DNA from 3 places in the Acidaminococcus sp. HCP3S3_H5 genome. Region 1 is predicted to be linked to each of the others. Evidence: predicted binding sites of a transcription regulator. Region 1 holds the regulator's gene; each other region holds the start of a gene.
The links. Region 1 encodes HrcA, which represses chaperone genes, less so after heat shock. Its sites were predicted from a motif close to TGTTAGCACTCNNNTNANNNGAGTGCTAACA; they were not measured.
Positions count from the first base shown of each region.

Region 2: groES (co-chaperone GroES) is a predicted target of HrcA. The motif match lies at 2,139-2,169, and genes of this name have one in related genera.
Region 3: ACTQY5_RS07210 (Hsp20/alpha crystallin family protein) is a predicted target of HrcA. The motif match lies at 3,612-3,642, and genes of this name have one in related genera.

Region 1 is NZ_JBQKCS010000006.1:156,129-163,976, forward strand. Features, by position in the region: gene ACTQY5_RS08760 (nicotinate phosphoribosyltransferase) at 25-1,485, shown strand; gene hemW (radical SAM family heme chaperone HemW) at 1,506-2,639, shown strand; gene hrcA (heat-inducible transcriptional repressor HrcA) at 2,749-3,789, shown strand; gene grpE (nucleotide exchange factor GrpE) at 3,800-4,417, shown strand; gene dnaK (molecular chaperone DnaK) at 4,470-6,335, shown strand; gene dnaJ (molecular chaperone DnaJ) at 6,358-7,530, shown strand; gene ACTQY5_RS08790 (hypothetical protein) at 7,638-7,848, shown strand, end outside.
Region 2 is NZ_JBQKCS010000007.1:154,548-162,395, reverse strand. Features, by position in the region: gene groL (chaperonin GroEL) at 95-1,726, opposite strand; gene groES (co-chaperone GroES) at 1,800-2,090, opposite strand; gene ACTQY5_RS09845 (cysteine-rich small domain-containing protein) at 2,216-2,476, opposite strand; gene rsmA (16S rRNA (adenine(1518)-N(6)/adenine(1519)-N(6))-dimethyltransferase RsmA) at 2,473-3,327, opposite strand; gene rnmV (ribonuclease M5) at 3,329-3,874, opposite strand; gene ACTQY5_RS09830 (G5 domain-containing protein) at 3,891-4,880, opposite strand; gene ACTQY5_RS09825 (TatD family hydrolase) at 5,016-5,801, opposite strand; gene metG (methionine--tRNA ligase) at 5,803-7,755, opposite strand.
Region 3 is NZ_JBQKCS010000005.1:71,721-79,568, reverse strand. Features, by position in the region: gene ACTQY5_RS07235 (energy-coupling factor transporter transmembrane component T) at 1-33, opposite strand, end outside; gene ACTQY5_RS07230 (energy-coupling factor ABC transporter ATP-binding protein) at 30-839, opposite strand; gene ACTQY5_RS07225 (energy-coupling factor ABC transporter ATP-binding protein) at 836-1,699, opposite strand; gene ACTQY5_RS07220 (tryptophan transporter) at 1,692-2,261, opposite strand; gene ACTQY5_RS07215 (TetR/AcrR family transcriptional regulator) at 2,347-2,724, opposite strand; gene ACTQY5_RS07210 (Hsp20/alpha crystallin family protein) at 3,007-3,450, opposite strand; gene ACTQY5_RS07205 (C39 family peptidase) at 3,714-4,526, opposite strand; gene ACTQY5_RS07200 (TetR/AcrR family transcriptional regulator) at 4,625-5,323, opposite strand; gene ACTQY5_RS07195 (S-layer homology domain-containing protein) at 5,434-6,702, opposite strand; gene ACTQY5_RS07190 (hypothetical protein) at 7,037-7,381, shown strand; gene fumC (class II fumarate hydratase) at 7,419-7,848, opposite strand, start outside.

The DNA.
Region 1 (7,848 bases):
CTGTACCTGGAAAGGCGGAGACCCATGAAACAATTTGATGCAAGAAATCTGTCCATGATGTTTGACCTCTATGAAATGACCATGGCCAACGGGTATTTTGAAGACAAGAAACGGGACAGGGACGACTACGTGTCCTTTGATGTATTTTATCGGAACAATCCGGACGGAGGCGGTTTCGCCATTTTTGCCGGTCTGGAACAGGTGCTGGATTACCTGGAAAACATGCACTTTTCCACCGAAGACATTTCCTATCTCCGAAGCCTCCATGTATTCAGCGAACCCTTCCTCCAGTGGCTGGAAACCTACCAGTTCCGGGGAAATGTATATGCCATGCCCGAAGGCAGTGTGATTTATCCTGATGAACCCCTGCTGACGGTGTACGCTCCTCTGGTGGATGCCCAGCTGGTGGAAACCGCTATCCTGTGCGAGATCAACCACCAGTCCCTGATCGCCACCAAGGCCCAGCGGATCGTGAAAGCCGCCCAGGGCCGGGGGGTGTCCGACTTTGGCGCCCGCCGGGCCCACAACATGGACGCCGCCGTATACGGGGCCCGGGCCGCCTATATCGGCGGAGCTGACAGCACGGCCACCGTCCTGGCCGGCCAGATGTTCAACATCCCGGTAAGCGGCACCATGGCCCACAGCTGGGTCATGTACTACGACGACGAATACACCGCTTTCAAGCGGTTCGCGGAAATCTACCCGGACAACGCCATCCTGCTGGTGGATACCTACGATGTACTGGATTCCGGGGTGCCCAACGCCATCCGGGTGGCCAAGGAAGTACTGGAACCCATGGGCAAACGGCTGAAAGGGATCCGGATCGACTCCGGGGACCTGGCCTACCTGTCCAAAAAGGCCCGGAAGATGCTGGACGATGCCGGGCTCACCGATGCCATCATCGTCATGAGCAACTCCCTGGATGAATACACCATCAGCTCCATCCTGGAACAGGGCGGCTGTGTGGATTCCTTCGGGGTGGGGGAACGGCTGATTACCGCCAAGAGCGACCCGGTCTTCGGGGCCGTGTACAAGCTGGTGGCTGTACACAAGGACAAAGCCATCATCCCCAAGATCAAGATCTCCGAAACCTTTGAAAAGATCACCAACCCGGGCCGGAAACGGGCCTGGAGAGTGTATGACAAAACCGGTCATGCCATTGCGGATCTCCTGACCCTCCATGACGAAGATCCCCGGGAAAGTGCCGAATTCCCCTTTGTGGATACCCAGCGGCCCTGGAAGAAGATGGCCTTCAAAGACTGTACCTTCCGGGAACTCCAGGAACTGGTGCTGGAAAAAGGCAAGCGCCTCCACCCGTCCCCGTCCCTGGAAGAAATCCGCCGGTACGTGCGGAAGCAGCTGGACCACGAAATCTGGCCCGAAGAACAGCGCTTCAGCAACCCCCACATGCATTTCCTGGACATGAGTCCCCGGTACTACGCCATGAAGATGGCCCTGCTGGAAGATGTGAAGAAGGGGAAATAAGACGGTCAAAGGAGAATACCATGTCCCATCCCTGGGAATCGTACCAGGCGGTTTATGTGCACATCCCTTTTTGTGTCCATAAATGTGCCTACTGTGATTTTGCTTCGTATCAGATTTACAATGACCATATCATGAACGACTGCGCCCGGCGTCTGGTGGAGGAAATCTCCGCCTGTACGCCGGCTTTGCCGGTTTCGCCCAGGGCTACGGTGTATTTCGGCGGGGGCACCCCCAGTGTGCTGCCTTTGGATGATCTGGCTGCCATTGTTTCCGCCCTGAAGGAACGGGGCTTCTGGCAGCAGCCGGCGGAAGCCACCCTGGAGGCCAATCCGGGGACGGTGGACCTGGAACGGCTCCGGTTTTACCGGTTTTTGGGGTTCGACCGGCTGAGCCTGGGAATCCAGTCCTTCCAGCAGTCTGAACTGGTGTCCATGGGCCGGATCCATACGGCGGAGCAGGCGGAAGAAGCCATTGCCCTGGCCCGGCAGGCCGGGTTCCGGCGGATCAGCGGGGATTTGATCTACGGTTACCCTGGCCAGACAGTGGAATCTGTCCGGGATTCCCTGGAACGGCTGCTGCAAACCGGGGTGGACCATGTGTCCGTCTACGGTCTTACGGTGGAAGAGGGGACCCTTCTGGCCAAACAGATCCGGGAAGGGCAGCTGGCCCTGCCTTCGGAAGAGGAAACCGGTACCATGTACGACCTGCTCATGGAAGAACTGCCCAAAGCCGGGTACCAAAGGTACGAAATCTCCAATTTTGCCCGGCCCGGCCAGGAATCCCGGCACAACCAGGTGTACTGGCACTACGATCCCTATCTGGCCTTCGGCCCTGCTGCCTGCGGGTTCGACGGAAAGAAACGGGAGACCAATCCCTGGAATCTGATGGCCTATCTCCGGGGAGAAGCCCCGGAACAGGAAGAACTGACTCCCACGGAACGGCGGGAAGAGCTGGTGTTCATGAACCTGCGCACCGCCAAGGGACTGTCCCTGGAAGAATTCCGACTGCGGACGGGAGAAGATTTCTTCCATATATATAAAGAAGGGTTCGCCCATTGCCAGAACCGGGGCTGGATCACCCGGGAAGGGGACCGTATCCGCCTTACGGAACAGGGGATGCGGTACGGAAATCTGGCCTTTGAAGAATTTTTGTAAAAAGGCAAATATTTTTAGAGAAAGTATTGACAATTTGACTAAAGAGGTGTATCTTTACACTTAGATGTTAGCACTCCAATTATTAGAGTGCTAACAATCCAGAAGAGAGATGATTACAGTGCTGAGTGACCGCAAGAAAAAAATTCTTCAACTGATCATTGAAGACTATATCGAAACGGCGGAGCCTGTAGGATCTCGCAGCATCGCCAGGAAGTACAATCTGGGGATCAGCCCGGCAACCATCCGGAACGAAATGTCCGACCTGGAACTGCTGGGTTATCTGGAGCAGCCCCATACTTCGGCGGGCCGTGTCCCGTCGGCGGCTGCCTATCGGTACTATGTGGATTCCATTGCCAAACCCGATGCCCTGGCGCCCAACGATGTGGCGCTGATCAACAGCTGGTTCCGGGAACGGGTCCACAGCATCGACGATATCTTCCAGTCCACCGCCAAGATCCTGTCACGGATGAGCAAGAACGTGTCCGTGGTGCTGGCCAACAAGGACAGCGAAAGCGTATTTTCCTATCTCCGCTTCCTGCCCCTGAACGAGCACCAGGCCATCCTGTGCATTGTGGCCAACGACGGGCGGATGGACAACAGTGTGATCCAGATCCCGGCGGGCATGAGCCGCCTGGAAATGGACACCCTGGCCCAGAGAGTCACCAACAAGCTCCATGGGATGAAGCTGAACGATATCACAGACCAGATTCTGAAAGACGTCCGGGATGCCCTGGCTGGGGACAAAGCCCTGTATGCTTCTCTGATCCAGGTGGTCAGACAGATGCGGAGCGGCCAGTCGGAGAACAAGATGTACCTGGGCGGCACCAAACAGCTGCTCAGCCAGCCGGAATTCAAGGATCCGGAACGGATCCGGGAGCTGCTGAGCGTGCTGGAGGAAGAGCAGATGCTGAAAGACATGCTGATGGCCGACAAGGACTCCGGTCTCAAGGTGACCATCGGCAGCGAGAACAAATTTTCCGGCATCCAGGACTGCAGCATGATCCAGGCCACCTACCGTCTCAACGGACAGGTGGTGGGGACCCTGGCGGTCCTGGGACCGACCCGTATGGAATACCGGAAGGTGATTTCCGTCATGGATTACCTTCACAACTACCTGCGGGTGGTCATGAATAAAATGGATGAAAAGTAGGGGAGGACCAATGGAAAAGGACCAGCAGAAGAACCCGGAAACCGTGAAGGCAGAGGGTGCGGAAGCGGCCCAGGCCCAGACTGCGGCGGAAGAAACCGCAGAACAGGCCAAGGCAGCGGAAGCAGCTCAGGCTGACACCAAAGACGAAAAAGCAGCAGAACCCGATCCCAGGGACGAAAAGATCGCCCAGCAGGAACAGCAGATCGCTGACCTGCAGAACCGGCTCCTGCGGCTCCAGGCAGATTTTGACAACTTCCGGAAACGGAACAACGAAGAACGGGAACGTCTGGGCCGGTATGTAACCGGACAGGTGGCCCGGGAATTTTTGAAGGTGCTGGACAATTTCGAACGGGCGGAAGCCAGTCTGGAAACCAGCAAAGACGGAGCGGCCATCCAAAAAGGCATGGAAATGATCCACAAGCAGTTTGAAAAGGCACTCCAGACCCTGCACATCGAAGAAATCCCGGCGGAAGGCAAGCCTTTCGATCCTCAGATCCATGAAGCCGTGATGCAGGGCAGCAACCCGGATCTGCCGGATGAAAGCATCGACCTGGTCCTGGAAAAGGGCTACAAGATCGGTGACGACGTAATCCGTCATTCCAAGGTACGGGTTGTCCGCAACGATTGAAAACAACGTTTTGAACGATTGATAATTCCAGAGTGTACAGGAGGAATTCATTATGTCTAAGATTATTGGTATTGACTTAGGGACCACCAACTCCGTAGTCGCTGTCATGGAAGGCGGCGAACCTACGGTTATTACCACCCAGGAAGGCGGCCGGCTGACTCCTTCCGTGGTTGGCTTTACGAAAAACGGGGAAAGACTGGTAGGCCAGCTGGCCAAACGCCAGGCTGTATCCAACCCGGAACGGACCATCAGCTCCATCAAACGGCACATGGGCACCAAATACACGGTGACCATTGACGGCAAGGATTATACTCCGGAACAGATTTCCGCCATGATCCTGGAAAAGATGAAGGGCGATGCAGAACGGTATCTGGGTGAAAAAGTCACCGAAGCCGTCATCACCGTACCGGCTTACTTCAACGACAGCCAGCGTCAGGCCACCAAGGATGCAGGCCGGATCGCCGGGCTGGATGTAAAACGGATCATCAACGAACCCACGGCTGCAGCTCTGGCTTACGGCATCGATAAATCCGACGACCACACCATCCTGGTTTACGACCTGGGCGGCGGCACCTTCGATGTGTCCATCCTGGAACTGGGCGACGGGGTGTTCGAAGTGAAATCCACCAACGGGGATACCCATCTGGGCGGCGATGACTTCGATAAACGGATCATGGACTGGATGTGCGATGAATTCAAGAAACAGAACGGCATCGACCTGACCGGGGACAAGATGGCCATGCAGCGGATCCGTGAAGCTGCTGAAAAAGCCAAGATCGAACTGTCCAACATGCTGACCACCAATATCAACCTGCCGTTCATTTCCGCAGGCCCCAACGGCCCTGTGCATATGGACCTGGATCTGACCCGGGCCAAATTCGATGAAATGACCAGCGACCTGGTTGACCGGACCCTCGTGTGCGTCAACAAGGCCCTCAGCGATGCCAACATGACCCCGAAAGACATCAACAAGGTCCTGCTGGTAGGCGGCTCTTCCCGTATCCCTGCGGTGCAGGAAGCCATTAAACGGACCATGGGCCAGGAACCGGCTCACGGGGTGAACCCGGATGAATGTGTGGCCATGGGTGCTGCCATCCAGGCCGGTGTACTGGCTGGGGATGTGAAAGACGTCCTGCTGCTGGATGTAACGCCTCTGTCCCTGGGTATTGAAACCATGGGCGGCGTAATGACCAAGATCATTGACCGGAACACCACCATTCCTACTTCCAAGAAACAGATCTTCTCCACGGCCACCGACAACCAGCCCTCTGTGGATATCCACGTACTCCAGGGCGAACGGGAAATGGCTGCGGACAACAAGACCCTGGGCCGTTTTGAACTGTCCGGCATTCCGGCAGCTCCCCGGGGAGTGCCTCAGATCGAAGTGGCCTTCGATATCGATGCCAACGGTATCGTAAACGTAAGCGCCAAGGATCTGGGTACCGGCAAGGAACAGAAGATCACCATTACCTCTTCCGGCAGCCTGAGCAAGGAAGAAGTGGACAAGATGGTGAAGGAAGCCCAGGCCAACGAAGCCGCCGACAAGAAGCGGAAGGAAGCCGTAGAAGCCAAGAACCAGGCAGATACCCTGATCTACCAGGCTGAAAAGACCGTGAAGGACATGAACGGCAAAGGCCATGACGACCTGATCAAGAAGGTCCAGGACGCCATCGCCGCCCTGAAAGAAACCATGAAAGGCGACGATACCGACAAGATCAAAGCCGATACCGAAGCCCTGCAGAAACCTCTGTATGAACTGAGCGCTGAACTGTACAAGCAGAACCAGGGCGCTGCCCAGGGTGCTGCCGGTGCCAATGCCAACACCAACGCCGGTGCAGGCGCCAACGGAGGGACCGAAAGCAAGAAAGCCGACGACGATGTAGTGGATGCGGAAGTCGTTGACGACGACAAGAAATAAGCTTTCCTAGAGGGAGATACGGATGGCAGAGAAGAGAGACTACTATGAAGTGCTGGGCGTTTCCAAAAACGCCACAGCTGATGAGCTGAAAAAGGCCTACCACAAACTGGCCCGGAAGTATCACCCCGACCTGAACAAAGACAATCCGGAAGCAGCGGACAAATTCAAAGAGGCCAACGAAGCCTACAGTGTCCTCAGCGACCCCCAGAAGAGAGCGGCCTATGACCAGTACGGCCATGCTGCTTTCCAGAACGGAGGAGGACCCGGCGCTGGTGCCGGCAACCCCTTCGGCGGCGGGTTCCAGGGCTTTGGGGGTTTCGGCGGCGGAGAAGGCATGGACGACATCTTCAACATGTTCTTTGGAGGTGCCGGACGGGGCGGTTCCAGCCGGCGGGCCGACAATGGTCCCCGGCAGGGGTCCGACCTGCGGATGGACCTGCAGATCACCTTTGAAGAGGCCGCTTTTGGCACGGAAAAGAAGATCCGCCTGAACCGGGAAGAGGAATGTGAAACCTGTCACGGTTCCGGGGCGGCTCCCGGCAGCACGCCGGAAACCTGTCCGGACTGCCATGGTACAGGGGAGATCCGGGTTACCCAGAATTCTCTCTTTGGCCAGGTGGTCAACGTCCGGACCTGTCCCAAATGTCATGGTACCGGGAAGATTGTCACCAATCCCTGCAAGGACTGCCATGGCACAGGCCGGGTGAAGAAGAAACGGATGCTGACGGTGAAGATCCCTGCCGGCGTGGACAATGGTTCCCGCCTGCGGGTGGCCGGCGAAGGGGAAGCCGGGCTCCGGGGCGGACGTCCCGGGGACCTGTACGTATACCTGTACGTGAAGCCCCACAAGTTCTTTGAACGGGACGGCACCACCGTAACCTGCGAAGTGCCCATCAACATCGTCCAGGCTACCCTGGGGGCGGAGATCGAGGTACCCACCCTGTACGGCCAGGTGAAGGTGAAGATCCCGGAAGGGACCCAGCCCAACAAGATCCTGCGTCTCAAAGGGAAAGGGATCGTATCCCTGCGGTCGGGTCAGAAGGGCGATCAGATGGTCCGGATCAAAGTGGTGATCCCTACCGGGCTCAGCGAGGCTCAGAAAGAGGCCCTGCGGAAGTTCGGCGATGCCAGCGGAAGCACCATCAATCCGGAAGAAAAAAGTTTCCTGAACAAAATCAAAGATCTGTTCAAGTAAAGAAAAAAATGGCTGCTGTACGTGTCAATACATGTACAGCAGCCATTTTTTTCATGTATGGACTCTTCTCTGGAATGATAAACCAAATAAAAAACTTAATAAAGACTATGGATATACAAAATATCACGCCGGACAGACCCATCCCCATTCCGGAAGGGAAGGGGACGGTGGACGAACCTTCTATCCGGGAATTCAGAGGGGCGGAAGACCATGACAACGGCGGCCGGAACTGGTACCGGGAAAAGAAATCCATCCCCTTCTTTAAAGTGCTGGACGGTAAGGTGACCAACTACGGCACCTTTGACGTGGAAAGCATGC
Region 2 (7,848 bases), on a different contig from region 1:
ACCATTTGCCCCCGGCAAAGGGTCTCCTTTGGCGTGAGACGCAAAAAATCCCCCTGGTTTCCCAGGGGGATTTTTTAACCCTTACGGTCTGATCTTACATCATCCCGGGCATGCCGCCGCCCATGGCAGGGGCTGCTGCGGCGCCTTTTTCAGCCGGTTTGTCGGCTACTACGGCTTCCGTGGTCAGGATCATGGAAGCGATGGAAGCGGCGTTCTGGAGAGCACTGCGGGTTACTTTGCAGGGATCCACGATACCAGCTTTGATCATATCCACATATTCTTCGGTGGCAGCGTTGAAGCCGGTGCCTTTGGCAGCCTTCTTCACAGCTTCCACGATGACGGCGCCTTCCAGGCCGGCGTTGTTGGCGATTTGCCGTACCGGTGCTTCAATGGCCCGTCTTACAATATCGATACCGGTCTTTTCATCACCGTCAGCCTTGGCTTCCAGTTCGTCCAGAACCGGCTGTACCTGCAGCAGAGCGGTGCCGCCGCCGGCCACAATGCCTTCAGCCACAGCAGCACGGGTGGCGTTCAGGGCATCTTCGATACGGAGTTTCTTGTCTTTCAGTTCGGTTTCGGTAGCAGCACCAACCTTGATCACGGCTACGCCGCCGGACAGTTTGGCCAGGCGTTCCTGGAGTTTTTCTTTGTCGAACTGGGAGGTGGTGGCAGGGATCTGAGCCTTGATGGAGGCGATCCGGTCAGCCACAGCCTGTTTGTCACCGCCGCCGTCAACGATGGTGGTCATGTCCTTGGTTACCCGTACCTGACCGGCAGTACCCAGGTCAGCCAGGGTAGCGCTGTCCAGTTTCCGGCCCACTTCTTCACTGATCACCGTAGCACCGGTGAGGGTGGCGATATCCTGGAGCATGGCCTTCCGGCGGTCACCGAAGCCAGGAGCCTTTACAGCCACAGCCTTGAAGGTGCCACGCAGACGGTTCACAACCAGGGTAGCCAGGGCTTCCCCTTCCACGTCTTCAGCAATGATCAGCAGTTCACGGCCCTGTTGTACAACCTTTTCCAGGACAGGCATAATGTCGTTGATCAGGGTGATCTTCCGGTCCGTAATGAATACGTACGGGTTGCTCATAACGGCTTCCATCTTGTCAGGATCCGTTACCATGTAGGGGGAGATGTACCCACGGTCGAACTGCATGCCTTTTACGGTTTCCAGGGAGGTGTCCATGGTCTTGGATTCTTCCACGGTGATTACGCCGTCGTTGCCCACTTTTTCCATGGCATCGGCAATCAGCCCGCCGATTTCTTCATCACCGGCGGAAATGGAGGCAACCTGTGCCTTTTCTTCCTTGGTGCTGACAGCCTTGGCGCTCTTCTTCAGTTCGTCAACCAGAGCATCGGTGGCTTTCTTGATCCCTTTCTTCAGGACCATGGGGTTGGCACCGGCCACCACGTTCTTCATCCCTTCATGGACGATGGACTGGGCCAGCACCGTAGCGGTGGTGGTACCGTCGCCGGCGATGTCGTTGGTCTTGGTGGCCACTTCACGGACCAGGGCGGCGCCCATGTTTTCAAACGGATCTTCCAGTTCAATATCCTTGGCAATGGTTACCCCATCGTTGGTGATGGTGGGAGAACCGAATTTCTTTTCCAGTACAACGTTCCGGCCTTTGGGCCCCAGGGTTACCTTTACGGCATCAGCCAGGGCATTGACACCCCGTTCCAGGCCACGGCGGGCATCTTCATCAAATTTAATCAGTTTAGCCATATTGATCGACTCCTTAATTCCAGATAATGTACGGTTTGGTATTTTCTACCAGATACGGGACGGAGGAAAGCTTTCAGTCTTCCACAACCGCCAGGATATCGCTGTCTCTCAGGATGATGTAGTCTCTCCCGTCCAGGGTTACATCACTGCCGGAGTATTTGGCGAATACCACCACATCCCCTGCCTTCACTTCGGAAGGGACCCGGGTGCCGTTTTCCAGGAGACGGCCGGTGCCTACGGCAACCACTTTGCCGGTCTGGGGTTTGTCTTTGTGAGCAGTATCCGGCAGGTAAATGCCGCTGCTGGTTTTTTCTTCTTGTACAATGGGTTCAACTACAACATGATCATCCAAAGGTTTTAACATCTTACGTATCCCCTTTCATTCTATGAGCAATGGGTTGTTTGCATTTTTTATTAGCACTCATTTCACTGGAGTGCTAACTACAGTATCTATAATAGCATGTTTCCAAAAAAAATCAAGCCCTTTGACTATTTTTTGTCAAAAGGCTTGAAAACTTTTTTCTCCAGGGTCCGGACCACCTGGTCGTACCGGTCCGGGTCGTGGGGCAAAAGGCAGCGGCTGCAGTCTTTGTTCCCATCTCCCAGCCGGGTGAAGTCCCCGCCGCAGTCCGGCACCAGGTACAGGGGGCAGTAGCAGAACAGGCAGTTGAACCGGTCCGGGTCCGCCCCTTTGTGGCAGGGAAAGAATTCGCACTGCCGGTGGGCAAAGAACTTGTACCGGCAGCTCATGGTTCCAACAGCTTCCCGTAGGACCGGGCCAGGCTGCCGAATTCGTCCATGGAAAGGGATTCCCCTCTCCGCTTCCCGTCGATGCCGGCCCCATCCAGCAGTTCCTTCACCTGGTCCGGGGTGATCCCCAGGGTCTTCAGGCAGTTGCTGAGCATTTTCCGCCGCTGGGAAAAGGCCGCCTTCACCACCCGGAAGAACAGCTTCGCCGGAACATCCACCGCCGGGTGCTCCCGTTTGTCGCAGACCACCACCATAGAATCCACCTTGGGGGCGGGCATAAAGTCCCGGGCGGGCACCGGTATGGCCAGCCGGGGCTGGGAATAATACTGGAGAGCCAGGGACAGAGGGCCGTAATCTTTCCCTCCCGGGGCAGCGATCATCCGCTCCGCCACTTCCTTCTGGACCATCACCACCAGCCTCTGGAGGGGCAGATCCTCTTCCAAAAGGGCGAAGATGATGGGGGTGGTGATGTAATAGGGCAGGTTGGCGGCCACAGTAAAGGGCCGGTGCTCCGTCACTTCCCCCAGGTCCACCTTCAGCACGTCCCCGGGGACGATTTCCACATTGTCATACCCTTCCAGGGTTTTGGCCAGGACGGGCAGCAGGGTCCGGTCGATCTCCACGCTTTTCACCTGGGCCCCGGTCTCCGCCAGGGCCTGGGTCAGGGTGCCGATTCCCGGGCCGATTTCCAGCACCAGGTCTCCGGGGCCCACCTGGGCTTCCCGGGCGATCCCCCGGACCACCTGTTCATTGATCAAAAAGTTCTGTCCGAACTTCTTCTTGGCCCGGAGGCCAAAAGTATCGAGGATGTACCGGGTCACGTCCCGGCTGGCGATCACTGGATGCAGCATGTCATTTTCCTTCCCCGTCGATTTCTGCCAGAGCGGCCTGGAATTCCTCCCGGGTCACTCCGTAATTGTTCAGCCGATGGACCATCTGCTTGGCGTTCCCGTAGCCGATGCCCAGGATGGCTCCCAGTCTGTCCCGCCGGGCCACCGCCTCCGGAGACCCTGACAGCCCGGAAACAAACAAGTCCCGAGAGGAAAATTCCTTTCGGGGCTCCATTTCCTGGAAACGGACCTTGGACAGGGCTTTCCGGATGGCCTCCGGTTGGGCCTGTTCAATGCCCACATCATGATGGGCCAGGGCCTCCGCCTTGGGCACAAAAGCCTGTCCGGCTTTGGGGAAGCGCTCCGTCAAGAATTTCCGGATCCGCTCTCCCGCGCCGTCGGGATCGGTCATGATGATGATCCCCCGTTTCCTGTAGGCTGCTTCGATCAGGGCCAGGGTATGGGGCGCCAGGGTGAATCCCCCGGTCTCGATGGTCTCAGCATCCACTGCCTTCTTCACCGCCACGGTGTCCATCTTGCCTTCTACTACCAGCACTTCTTTCAGCACGATTTTCTCCTGTCTTTTACTCCAAGAAATACACAGTCACATCCCGCCGGCCCCAGGAAATGGCATCGCCATAATCTTCCATGAACAGGTCGATGGTATTGCCGTTGATGGCGCCGCCGCAGTCCGCTGCCACAGCAAAGCCGTAGCCAGGGATGTACATCCGGGTGCCGTAGGGGATCACGTCCGGATCCACGGCCACCACCCCATGATAGGGGACCACGCCGGTGGAGGTGAGCCCTGTGCCGCTGCCTTCTGCCATGGTGTAGGCGGATGCTTCCACCGTCCGGGCAGAGCGGTAACGGACGAAACCACGGGAGGTTTCGATCATATTCAGGTTGTTCCCCGTACCCACTTCCACGATTTCAGGAACCGGTTCCGAGAGCACTTCCCGGTTCAGCTCCTGTCTTACGGTTTCGCTGCCCACCTTGATTTCCCGGTAGGTGACCTTTTCCTGCCCGTTTTGGCCGGGGGAGATCACATTCTGCCGGCCCCGGGGCAGGTTGTCATTGTTCCGCATCTCCACTTCATAGGGGATGTCCCGGGTTTCGGTGGTCAGTTTATTGGTGGGAGAAATAATGTGGATGGTCATGTCCGGGGTCACTTCCGTGTCCAGTCCCGGATAGACCTGGAATCCTTTGTAATCCACTCCCACGGCATTCAATACGTCTCGCACGGTTTTGCGTCCGATGGTGTATTCGGTGGTTCTTCCTGCTTTCCAAACTTTCACGGGCATGGCCCGGGTCACTTCGATGGTAGCTCCATCATTGAGTTTTTCCTCTTCGCCGACCAGTTCATATCCGTCGGCTTTCTGAAGAACAACACCGGCTTCTTCCAGGGCTCCCTGAACGGTCAGGGCTCTGGTCTGCAGGGTTATGGTCTGTCCGTCCACTTTGATGCTCACGGTTTTGGGCTGGGCCGCAAAGCCCACCAGGTTCACGCTGGCAGCCAGCAGCAGGCAGACAACAATCCACTTGTAGGGACGCTTAAAAGGTTGTGATTTTCGCAAAGTTTCGCCTCCTTAAAGTGCTTGCATCATACCATAAGGAGGCGATTCCTGTCAAAATTAAATTAGTACCAGGTACTAAAATTATACACTCTGGCAGGTGTAATTTGTGACGTTTTTGTAGACTGTACAGCTGTTTTACTGGTTTGTGAGACGGAAAAACAGCTTTTTCGCATTATTTGTTGAACTTTCCATGATTTTTTCCGGTGTGGTCCCCCGGAGTTCCGCCGCCCGCTCTGCCACAATGGCGGTGTACAGAGGGTTGTTCCGCTTTCCCCGGTAGGGCACAGGGGCCATGTAGGGGGAATCGGTCTCGAACAGGATCCGGTCTTCCGGCACCCGGGCCAGGATGGATCTTACCCCCCGGTCGTTCTTGAAGGTGCTGGTGCCCCCGAACCCCAGGTACCAGCCCAGGGCCAGGGCCTCTTCCGCCATGGCCCAGTCCCCGGAAAAGCAGTGGAGCACCCCCCGGACGCCTTTGCCTTCTTCCCGGATGATCCGGAGCACGTCCTCATGGGAATCCCGGTCGTGGATGATCACCGGCAGGCCGGTTTTTCGGGCCAGGTCCAGCTGGCGGATCAGAAATTCCTGCTGCAGGCCGTGGGGGGAATGTTCATCGTTGTAGTAATCCAGACCGATCTCCCCGATGGCCACCACCCGGGGATCGGCGCACCAGGCTTCGATCTGTTTCAGGTCCTCCAGGCTGCTGTGGCTGATCTCTTCCGGATGGATCCCCACTGCCGCCCACACAAAGGGGTACTGGTGGGCCAGGGCAAGGGCCGTTTGGGAGCTGGGAATGTCACAGCCGGGATCAATGATCCCGGCCATGGTCTCTCCGATGGAACGGAGCAGCTCTTCCCTGTCTTCGTCAAAATCCTCCACGTCCACATGGGCGTGGGTATCGAACAAAGGAAGCTTATGCATGTTATTTCACCTTGCTGCCGGAGGCGATCCCCGGCACTTCCGCCAGTTTCAGGTTCCCCTGGCCGTCAGACGCGGCCAGCAGCATCCCCCGGGATTCCACGCCACGGAGTTTGGCCGGCTTCAGGTTGGCGATGACGATCACGTTCTTGCCCGTCAGTTCTTCTTCCTTGTAATAGGGAGCGATGCCGGAAACGATGGTCCGGACTTCGTCCCCCACCTTCACTTCGATCTTCAGCAGCTTGTCCGCGTTGGGCATTTTTTCCGCTTTCTGGATGGTGCCCACCCGCAGGTCCAGTTTGCCGAAGTCTTCGATGGTGCACTGGTCCGGGGTCACGACCCCTTCAGCCTTTTTCTCCGCCTTCTTGTCCTTTTTGGCCGGTTTGGCTTCCTTTTTGGGTTCCGGAGCCTTGTCTTCTTCCTCTTCTTCGATCCGGGGGAAGATGGGCTGGCCCTTGGCCACCTTGGTGCCGTCAGGGAAGTTGCCCCAGGCCACGTCGTTCAGGTCGAACTGTTCCGGAGTCTCCAGGCCCAGCTGGGCGAAGATCTTGGGTGCGGTGAAGGGCATCATGGAGGAGATCAGGATGGCGATGTTCCGGACCGCGTCTGCCAGGTTGTACATCACCGCTTCCAGCCGTTTGGCCTGGGCGGGATCCTTGGCCAGGATCCAGGGGGTGGTTTCGTCGATGTACTTGTTGGCGGCCCCCACATAGGCCCAGATGGCCTTGATCCCGTCGTTGAGGGCGTATCTGTCCATGGCGGCCCGGTAGTTCTTCAGGGTTTCGGCGGCCAGGCTGCGGAACTTCTCATCGGTTTCGCTGTCCACCACGGTCTTGTGGACGATGCCCCCGTGGTATTTGTCAATCATGGAAACGGTCCGGTACTGGAGGTTCCCCAGGTCGTTGGCCAGGTCGGAGTTGAACCGTTTGATCAGGCCCTTCCGGGAATAGTTCCCGTCGCTGCCCAGGTTGATTTCCCGGAGCAGGAAATACCGGACGGCGTCAGCGCCGAATTCTTTGATGGGCTGCACCGGATCCACCACATTGCCCTTGGACTTGGACATTTTGTCCCCGTCTACCACCAGCCAGCCGTGGCCGTACACTTCCTTGGGCAGGTCGAAGCCCATGGCCATCAGCATGGCCGGCCAGATAATGGTATGGAACCGGACGATTTCCTTCCCCACCAGGTGGAGGTCCGCCGGCCAGAACCGGTTGAATTTGTCCATGTCCTGACCGAAGCCGATGCCGGTGAAGTAGGCCAGCAGTGCATCGAACCACACGTACACCACATGTTTGGGGTCAAAGGGCACCTGGATGCCCCAGTCGAAGCTGCTCCGGCTGATGCACAGGTCTTCCAGTCCCTGTTTGATGAAGTTGATCATTTCGTTCCGACGGGAAACAGGCTGGATGAAATCCGGATGGGTCTCGATGTATTCCAGGATCCGGTCCGCATATTTGGACATCCGGAAGAAATAGCTGGATTCCTTCATCTTTTCCACAGGACGGCCGCAGTCCGGGCACACGCCCCCGGCTTCCTCCACCTGGTGTTCGGTCCAGAAAGATTCGCAGGGCACGCAGTACAGGCCTTCGTAGTCTTTTTTGTAGATGTCCCCCTGTTCCCACACCTTCTGGAGCAGGGTCTGGACGGTCTTTTCGTGTTCCGGGCTGGAAGTGCGGACGAAGGAGGTGTAGCTGACCCCCAGCATCTCCCACAGCTTCTTGAAGTCCGCCACGATCTTGTCGGTGTATTCAATGGGCTTTACCCCGAAGGATTCCGCCTTCCGCTGGATCTTCAGTCCGTGTTCGTCACTGCCGGTGATGAACTGGACATCAAAGCCGTTGGCCCGTTTGTACCGGGCGATGGTATCGGCAATGGTGGTGCAGTAGGCATGTCCAATGTGCAGGTCGGCGCTGGGATAGTAAATGGGCGTCGTAATATAAAAAGCAGGTTTTGTCATGGTCATTCCCCTTTGTCAAATAAAAATAATGCTCTAGTATATTATCATATCACAAATGGGCGGGAGATGCACGGAAAAGGGGCTGTTGCAAGA
Region 3 (7,848 bases), on a different contig from region 1:
CAGGATCAGTTTGGTAAAGGCTGTGATCTTCATGCTTTGGCACCTTCTTTCGGCTGGATCTTGCTGCACAGATCTTCCGGACTGTCCGCCTGGACCCCGAACAGGGCTCCCAGCCGGGACAGCACCGGCTGCTTCAGACCCCATTCCTCAATGGGCCGCTTTCCGTCGAACAGATTGCCGGTCTTCCCGTCATACACCAGCTGGCCGTCGTGGAGCACCAGGGCATGGGTGGTGAATTTCCGGGCGATTTCCATATCATGGGTGATCAGGATCAGGGTCATGTGTTTTTCTTTCTGGAGTTTGGCCAGGTAGTCCATCATATGCTGTTTTTCCTGTTCGTCCTGACCGTTGGTGATTTCGTCCAAGATCAAAGTCCGGGGCTGGAGAGCCAGCGCCACTGCCACCCCCAGCCGCCGTTTCTGGCCGAAGGAAAGCCCCCGGGGATACTGGTCCAGGCAGGGGGTCAGCCCCATGGCTTCCACCGCATCCCGGACCTGCCGGTCCAGGGCCTCTTTGGGCATTTTCCGGTTCTGGAGGCCGTAGGCCACTTCATCATATACCGTATCCCCCAGCAGCTGGAGGTCTGGATTCTGGAACACATACCCCACCTTGTCCGCCAGGTCCGCCGGTTCGTAGCCGGCAATATCCACTCCGTCCACCAGCACCTGGCCGCTCCGGGGATGGTTCAGGGCCATGAACAGCCGGCTGAGGGTGGTCTTGCCGCTGCCGTTGTGGCCCAGGAGAGCCACCGCTTCCCCGTCTTCCACTTGGCAGCTGATGTCCTGGAGCACAGGGATGCCTCTCCGGTAGGCAAAGTTCACTGCTTTTGCTTCAATCATTCCTTGGCGCCTCCCTGAAATTTCTGGAGCAGTTCCTTTTCTGCTTCTTCTTCCGTTCTCCAGTCTCCCAGCTTCACCTGGTACTTTTCTTCCAGGCCCAGTTTCACCTGCCACAGTTCCGGCAGGTTCTCCCGCAGGTCCTCCTGGGCGAAGGCGTTCCGGGCGGCTTCGGCAAAGGGTCCCTGGACCCGGGCCTCTCCCTGGCTGATGAGCACCAGGTCCGTCATATAGGGCAGCAGGTAGTTCAGGTCATGTTCCACCACCACTACGGTCATCTGATGCTGCCGGTAAATCTTGTACAGCAGGGCATACAGGGACCGGGCCCCGTCAGGATCCAGGGCGGACACCGGTTCATCCAGGATCAGCACTTCCGGACGGCAGGCCAGCACGGATGCCAGGAGCAGCCGCTGCCGCTGGCCTCCGGACAGTTCGTCCAGCTGGTAGTTTTCCCGGCCGGGAAGCCCTACATCCTCCAGGGCCTGGCTCACCCGGGCATCCACCTCTTCCGGGGAGAACCCGTGGTTCAGCAGGCCGAAGGCGATTTCTTCCCCGGCAGTCAGGGACACCATCTGGCTTTCGTAGTCGTCCATCATGATCCCCACCCGCATGGCGATTTCGGAGATCTTCCGGCCCTTCAGGTCTTCTCCCAGCACTTCCACCCTGCCGTGGTACCGGCCCCCGTAATAATGGGGGACGATGCCGGTCATGGCCTTGCACAGGGTGGTCTTGCCGGCGCCGCTGGGCCCGGCAATGGCGGTGAAGCTGCCTTTCTGGATGTCCAGGTTGATGTCTTTCAGCACCAGGTCACTGTTCAGATAGGCAAAATAAAAATCAGAAATCCGGATGGCTGTTTCACACATGGTGTTTCCCCTCCGTAGCAAAGAAAATCTTCCGTACCGGGCCGTAGAGCACCTGGGTGACCACACCGTTCAGGACCCCTACGGTGAGCACCACCGGCAGCATGGCATGAGTCCACACGGCAAGGGGCAGCCCCAGCACCAGTTTCAAGATGTAGGTGAACACACTGCCGCTGACGGAAGTGGCCAGGAACCCTACAATAAAAGGCTTCACCTTCAGCTGTTCCAAGTGGGCCAGGGCGAAGGCCTTCACCAGGATACAGGCGGTAAGGGCCCCGCACAGTTCACTGGCAATGTTCCCCAGCGGGAAGGCGGATTTGGACGAAGGGATCAGGGTGAGCCCGGCCACAAAGCCGATGCCCAAAGCCCGGGTGGGCCCTGGCTTCGTCAGACAGATGGTAATGGAATACATGGCGATGGTCCAGTTGGGGGTGACCCCGCCCACGTTGGGGCTGATGGTATGGAGGATGACCCCAATGGCCAGCAGCAGGGCCGTCATGGCCACCCAGCGATGGGTATCACGGGCTGCTTCCACCGTAATCAGTTCCGGAATCGGTTTTTCCATGCTGCGATGCTCCTTTGCTACAATACAGTATAGAATATAGTTTATGGGGACTGGGGGAGGATGTCAAGGAAAAAGGGGCTGTTGCCTAAGCAACAACCCCTTCAACGGTCTCACAGCTCTTCAAACAGCTGCTGCCCGATTTCCAGCATTTTCTCTTTTTGGGTTTCCAGTTCCACCAGGAGTAGTTCGATCTTTTCTCCGGCACCCCGAAAATCTCCAGGGCCTGGGTCAGGATCAGCCGTTTCAGCTGCTCCGAAAGAGCCGCCAGGATTTCGTCCTTGGTTTTGTACCAGCGGCGGATCTCCAGCCCTCCCACTCCAGATTCCTCACTGATCCGGCTGAGAGTCATCCGCTGGTAGCCTACATCCAGCAGCAGTCTGGCTGCACTTTTCAGGACCCGTTCCCGGCCGGTCAGGTCCTGTGGAGTAACGTCTGCCAACGGTTGTTTTCGATTTCTGCCCATAAATCCTGTGACTCCATTCTTCCTGCAATATTTTGCGGTATGATTTTAGTGTATCACGGGGCAAAAACTTCATCAATCAATAGCGAAAAAATTCATTGTTTTCATTTTTCTGCCACAAGTATCCCTCGAAAATCCTGTAACTTCTTGCACTTGAGCCATGACTAAACAGTCTGTTTCCGACTATACAGTCATACATTTGTTGCACAAAAAAAGGACTGCCGCTCAAGCAGCAGTCCTTTTTCTCTATGGAGCTCCGACTTTCCACGGAGTCTCCCGCCCTCGTTATCCTTCGATGGCGATATATTTCTTGTTGTCCACCTTCTGGGGTTCCTTTTTGGGGATGCTCAGTTCCAGGATACCGTTTTCGTACTTGGCCTTCACATCAGCCTCGGTGACCCCTTCGCCTACATAGAAGCTCCGGGCGCACTGGCCAAAGGTCCGTTCACGGCGGATATACTGGCCTTTCTTGTCTTTTTCATCCTTGTCCACACCCTTGCTGGCACTGATGGTCAGATATCCGTTTTCCAGCTGTGCATGGATTTCATCCTTCTTGAACCCCGGCAGGTCAATGTCCAGTTCATAGTGGTCGCCCACATCCCGCACATCGGTCTTCATCATATTTCTGGAGTGTTTCCCGTACAGAGGATTTCTGGCCGTAAACACATCATCAAAGTCATTCATGAGATCATCGAACACATTGTCATTGAAAACGCTAGGCAGTAACATAAGCCATTCCTCCATTCAATCTTGGCCTTGAAGGTCAGCTTTTGGAACTACCGAAAGGCTGGATTCCTGCGGCCCCTCAGGGGCCCGTCCTACGTTCCAGGTTCTCTTGGGAACCCTTCTCTGTGGTCTTTCCTTCGTTCTGGTATTATAATAGCACAGGTTGTTAGCACTGTCAAGCATTGAGTGCTAAAAAGTCAAAGTTTTTTTGACTTTTTAGAGGAGAGGAATGGGGCTGTTGCATGTGCAGCAGCCCCTCTAAAAAATCACAGCTTCACCCGGGCCGGAGAGGCGATCAGGAACAGATTGTGGTTCCCTCCCTCTTTTTCCGGGAACTGGCCGTACATGTCGAAGGTGGAGAAGAACCGGGCGGCCGGGTAGATGCCGTAGCCGTCCTGGTTATGGTCCGTGGTGTCGTAGGGATCCGCCACGATCAGCACATCGTCCTGGGTGTCGGCGGTGCCCATGTCATCATAGCCGATGATTACCTGCCAGTGGCCGCCCCAGTCGATCCATCCTGCCAGGATAGGCTTTCCGGCCTTCAGGGTGGCCTTGATGTCTTCCGGTCCGAAGGTCTTCCCGGCCTTTGCATAGTCTTCCGTGGTCACCAAGTCGAACCCTCCCACCTTCTGGAACATGTCCTTCATCTGTTCCAGGGTGGTGCCCGGATATCCGTCCGGGAAGCCAGGGACATTCACGTCCTTCAGGGGATGGCGCAGATCCGCCAGCTTCTGTTCCGTCCAGTCCTTCTGCCGGTCATACCACCGGAGCACCATCAGGGCTGCCGCCGGTCCGCAGGACCATTCACTGGACTGCTGGATGGTCTTGAAAGCCGGCAGCAGCACCAGGGACCCTTTGGAATGCATATGGTAGAAGTCCGGGTGAGTGTAATAAATGGTCTTTTTGTGATCCAGCTTCCGCTCTATGGAAGCAGCCCCCTGGTCCTGGGTGATTTTCGCCGGTTCCTGGAATTTCATGTCATCACTGAAGTTCCGGTTGGCCGCCAGCACCGGCAGGGAGAAGCCGGCGGCCAGCAGGCCGGCCAGCACAGCAGAAGTCAGTTTTGGGAAAAGTTTCATATCCATCCGTTCCTTTCACGGCCCGGCCCTTTTTCCGGAAAGGGCCCTCGGGCATCCGTATTTCTTCTCCCTATTATAAAAGATTTCCGCCGGAATGCCTATAAGCTCCCCAGGATTTTCCCGCTGATTTCCTCCAGCAGGGGCCGCTGCTCCTCCAGCCGGTCCAGCATTTTCTGGATGGTCCCGGAAGAAATCCCGAAGATCCGTAGGGAATGGGTCAGGAAGGTCCGGCGGATCCGGTCCCAGTGGTAGGGCTTCCGGAACCCGTGGGCCATCACATAGCCTCCCAGTCCGGAACACACCAGCAGCATCTTTTCGTAGCTGAACTGACTGGACATCCGGACGGAAAACAGTCTGGTCACATACCGGTAATGGCGGGCCACCACTCGTTCGAGCAGATGGGGGATACAGTAGGCAGTCTTCCAGAAACTCCACAGCATGGTGTTGGTGTCCAGTACCTCCATTTCCATCCCCAGCAGCATCACATACCGGTACAGGGCCATTTCCTCCCGGGTCCAGGATTCGGGGAAAGCCTCATCTGGCAGGAAGGTGTGGCAGATATAATCCCGGGTCCGTTCCATCAGCTGGGCAGCCAGGTCATCCAACAGTTCTTCCTTGGTCCGGTACCAGAGACTGATCTGCCGCTGGGGAATCCCCAGGGATTCCGCCAGTTTGGGCAGGGTGGTCCGCACATATCCCAGTTCCAGGAACATCTCCTTGGCCCGGTGGCGGATCTTCCGGTGCAGGGCCTCATCCTTTTCTTCCAGCAGTTTTTCTTCCTTTTTCCGTCTTCCCATCAGAACATCCTCCTTTGCCGCAGCTTCTGTTTCCATTATACCAAATCCCTTCCGGCTAAAAAAACAAGAGGACTGCCGCCAGTATGCAGTCCTCTCGTGTTGGTTGCTGATTAGAAGGTTACGACCATCTGAGACCACAGGGTCCGTGCATGTTCGTCGCTGTCCTTGCCTTTCAGGTCGAAGTATTCCACCTGGGCCACCATGTTCTTGGCCAAGGTTACGTTGCCGCCGAAGTGCCAGCCCTTGAACCCTTCTTCCGGGAACACATCATACCGGCCGTTCATGGTATGAGCAATGGTAGTGGTGGCCGCCTGATCATAGTATTTGGTGAACAGGCCCCAGCTGCCGGGTTTGGAAGCGGTGGCGCCGCCGTATTGCAGCCAGGCAACGACCCCGTCGTCATCTTTACCCATGTCATCCAGGTGATCATTGTCCCCGTTCAGGTACATGGCCCCGAAGTTGAACTTGCCTGCGGTGTAGTCGGCACCGACCGTCCAGATGGAGTCATCATCTTTGCCCATGCCCATGGCGGTTACATCGTCTGCCCGGACGTAGTTGGCTGCCATGTTCAGGTTGCCCCAACGGCCGCCTACTTCCGCCCTCCAGTATTTGTCGGCCACGGAATCGTTGTTGGAATCGCTCCAGCTGTATTCGCTCTTGTTGGCCATTTTGCCCCAGACCCCGGTGATGTAGGCCTGGCCAATCTTCACATCGGCTTTGATGGCATCCACACGGCTATCGTAGATGTTCCCGTCAGCGATGAAGTCCTGGAACCGGCCGCCGGTCAGGTTTACCACCCCGATGTTCCCGGTCAGGTAAGCTCTCTGGAATTCCGTGTCATCGTCACCGGATTCGTTCTGGCCGATGAAGTGCTGGTTGTTTTCCAGCATGGATACGTAATGCCAGTTGTCGTTGACTTCGCCGGTGAGGAACAGACGGGTACGGAGCCGGGCGTCGTCGTTGTCACGGCCGGCTTTGGCAGCCTGCCATTTGTTTACGGCACCGCCGGAGCTGTGATCATAGCTCAGCCGGACGTTCCCGGTGATCTTCACATTGTCGGCGTTCTTTTCCAGTTTGGCCACCCGGACACCCAGGTTGTCCAGTTCATCAGCGAATTCGCTGACCAGCTTGTCATCGGCACCGATGGCTCCTTTGGCCAGAGCTTTGGCTACAATCTGTGCCATTTCATACCGGGTCATGGTTTTGTCACCTTTGAAGGTGCCATCAGGATATCCGTCCACCACACCGGCAGCAGCCAGTTTTGCTACAGCTCCATAAGCCCAGTGGCCTGCAGGCAGATCAGAGAACGGGTTGGCGGCAAATGCCGTGGCGCTGATGCCCATAGCCATAGCCAGAGCACACACTAAGTTTTTTTTCATGATAAAAATCCTCCTTCTGGTAATTTCCTGTCCGGAAGGGGTTCGCCTGCTTCCCGGGTTCTGTGCGAGTGGCCTTGTTTCCTCTACAGGTGCCGGCAATCCTGCGCTTCTCTTCGTTCCAGGATCTGTGGTAGTTTTCCACGTCTTCACTATACCAGAGGAAACTTTCTCCCGTCCCGGAAAACGCCTTGTGTTCCCAAAGCCTTCTTTTTTACAAGTGTATATTTCACGAACTTTTCATTTTTATCACAATATCGATGGAAAAGAGACGCTTGCAGTTTTGGAGAAAAGAGGGTATGATGTAATTAATCTTATTACAGGAAGGATGATTCCCATGGCAAATCATGAAGAACTGGTTGCTGAAGTAAAGAATCTGGCCGCAGCCCCCAGCGTGTACAGCGGTCTGAAAGATCTGGCGGAACAATGGCTGGCCGCTGAGGGCACCGCCGCCCAGGCCAACCTGACGGCCCTGCTCCGGGCTGCCCTGAAGGAAGATGTAAACACCATTGACCAGGTGCTGCCCTTCTTCGCTTCTGACGAGGCCAAAAAGGCCTTCGGAGCCGAAACCGCTGCCCAGCTGCTGGCCCAGGGCCAGAAAGTAAAGGCAGAAGGAGGCAAGTACTGCTTCTGCCCCGCCTGCACCGCCGGAGCGAAGATTCTGGAGATGTTGGGGGAATAAAAAAAAAGGAGCTGTTGCATGTGCAACAGCTCCTTTTTTATACCATCTTCTCCGGATGAAACACTTTGTCGAATTCTTTTTCTTCCATGAAGCCCAGCTTCAGGACGGCTTCTTTTAGGGAAATGTCGTCCTTGAAGGCCAGTTTGGCCACCTGGGCACATTTGTCGTAGCCGATATAGGGGCTCAGGGCCGTTACCAGCATCAGGGAATTGTGCAGGTTGTGGGCCATTTTTTCCTTGTTGGCCTTAATGCCCACCACACAGTTCTTCCGGAAGGATTCCATTACATCTCCCAGGAGCCGTACGGACTGAAGGAAGTTGTAGATGGTCACCGGCAGGAACACGTTCAGCTGGAAGTTCCCCTGGGAAGCGGCAAAGCCGATGGCCGCATCGTTGCCCATCACCTGCACCGCCACCATGGTCACCGCTTCACACTGGGTGGGGTTCACCTTCCCGGGCATAATGGAA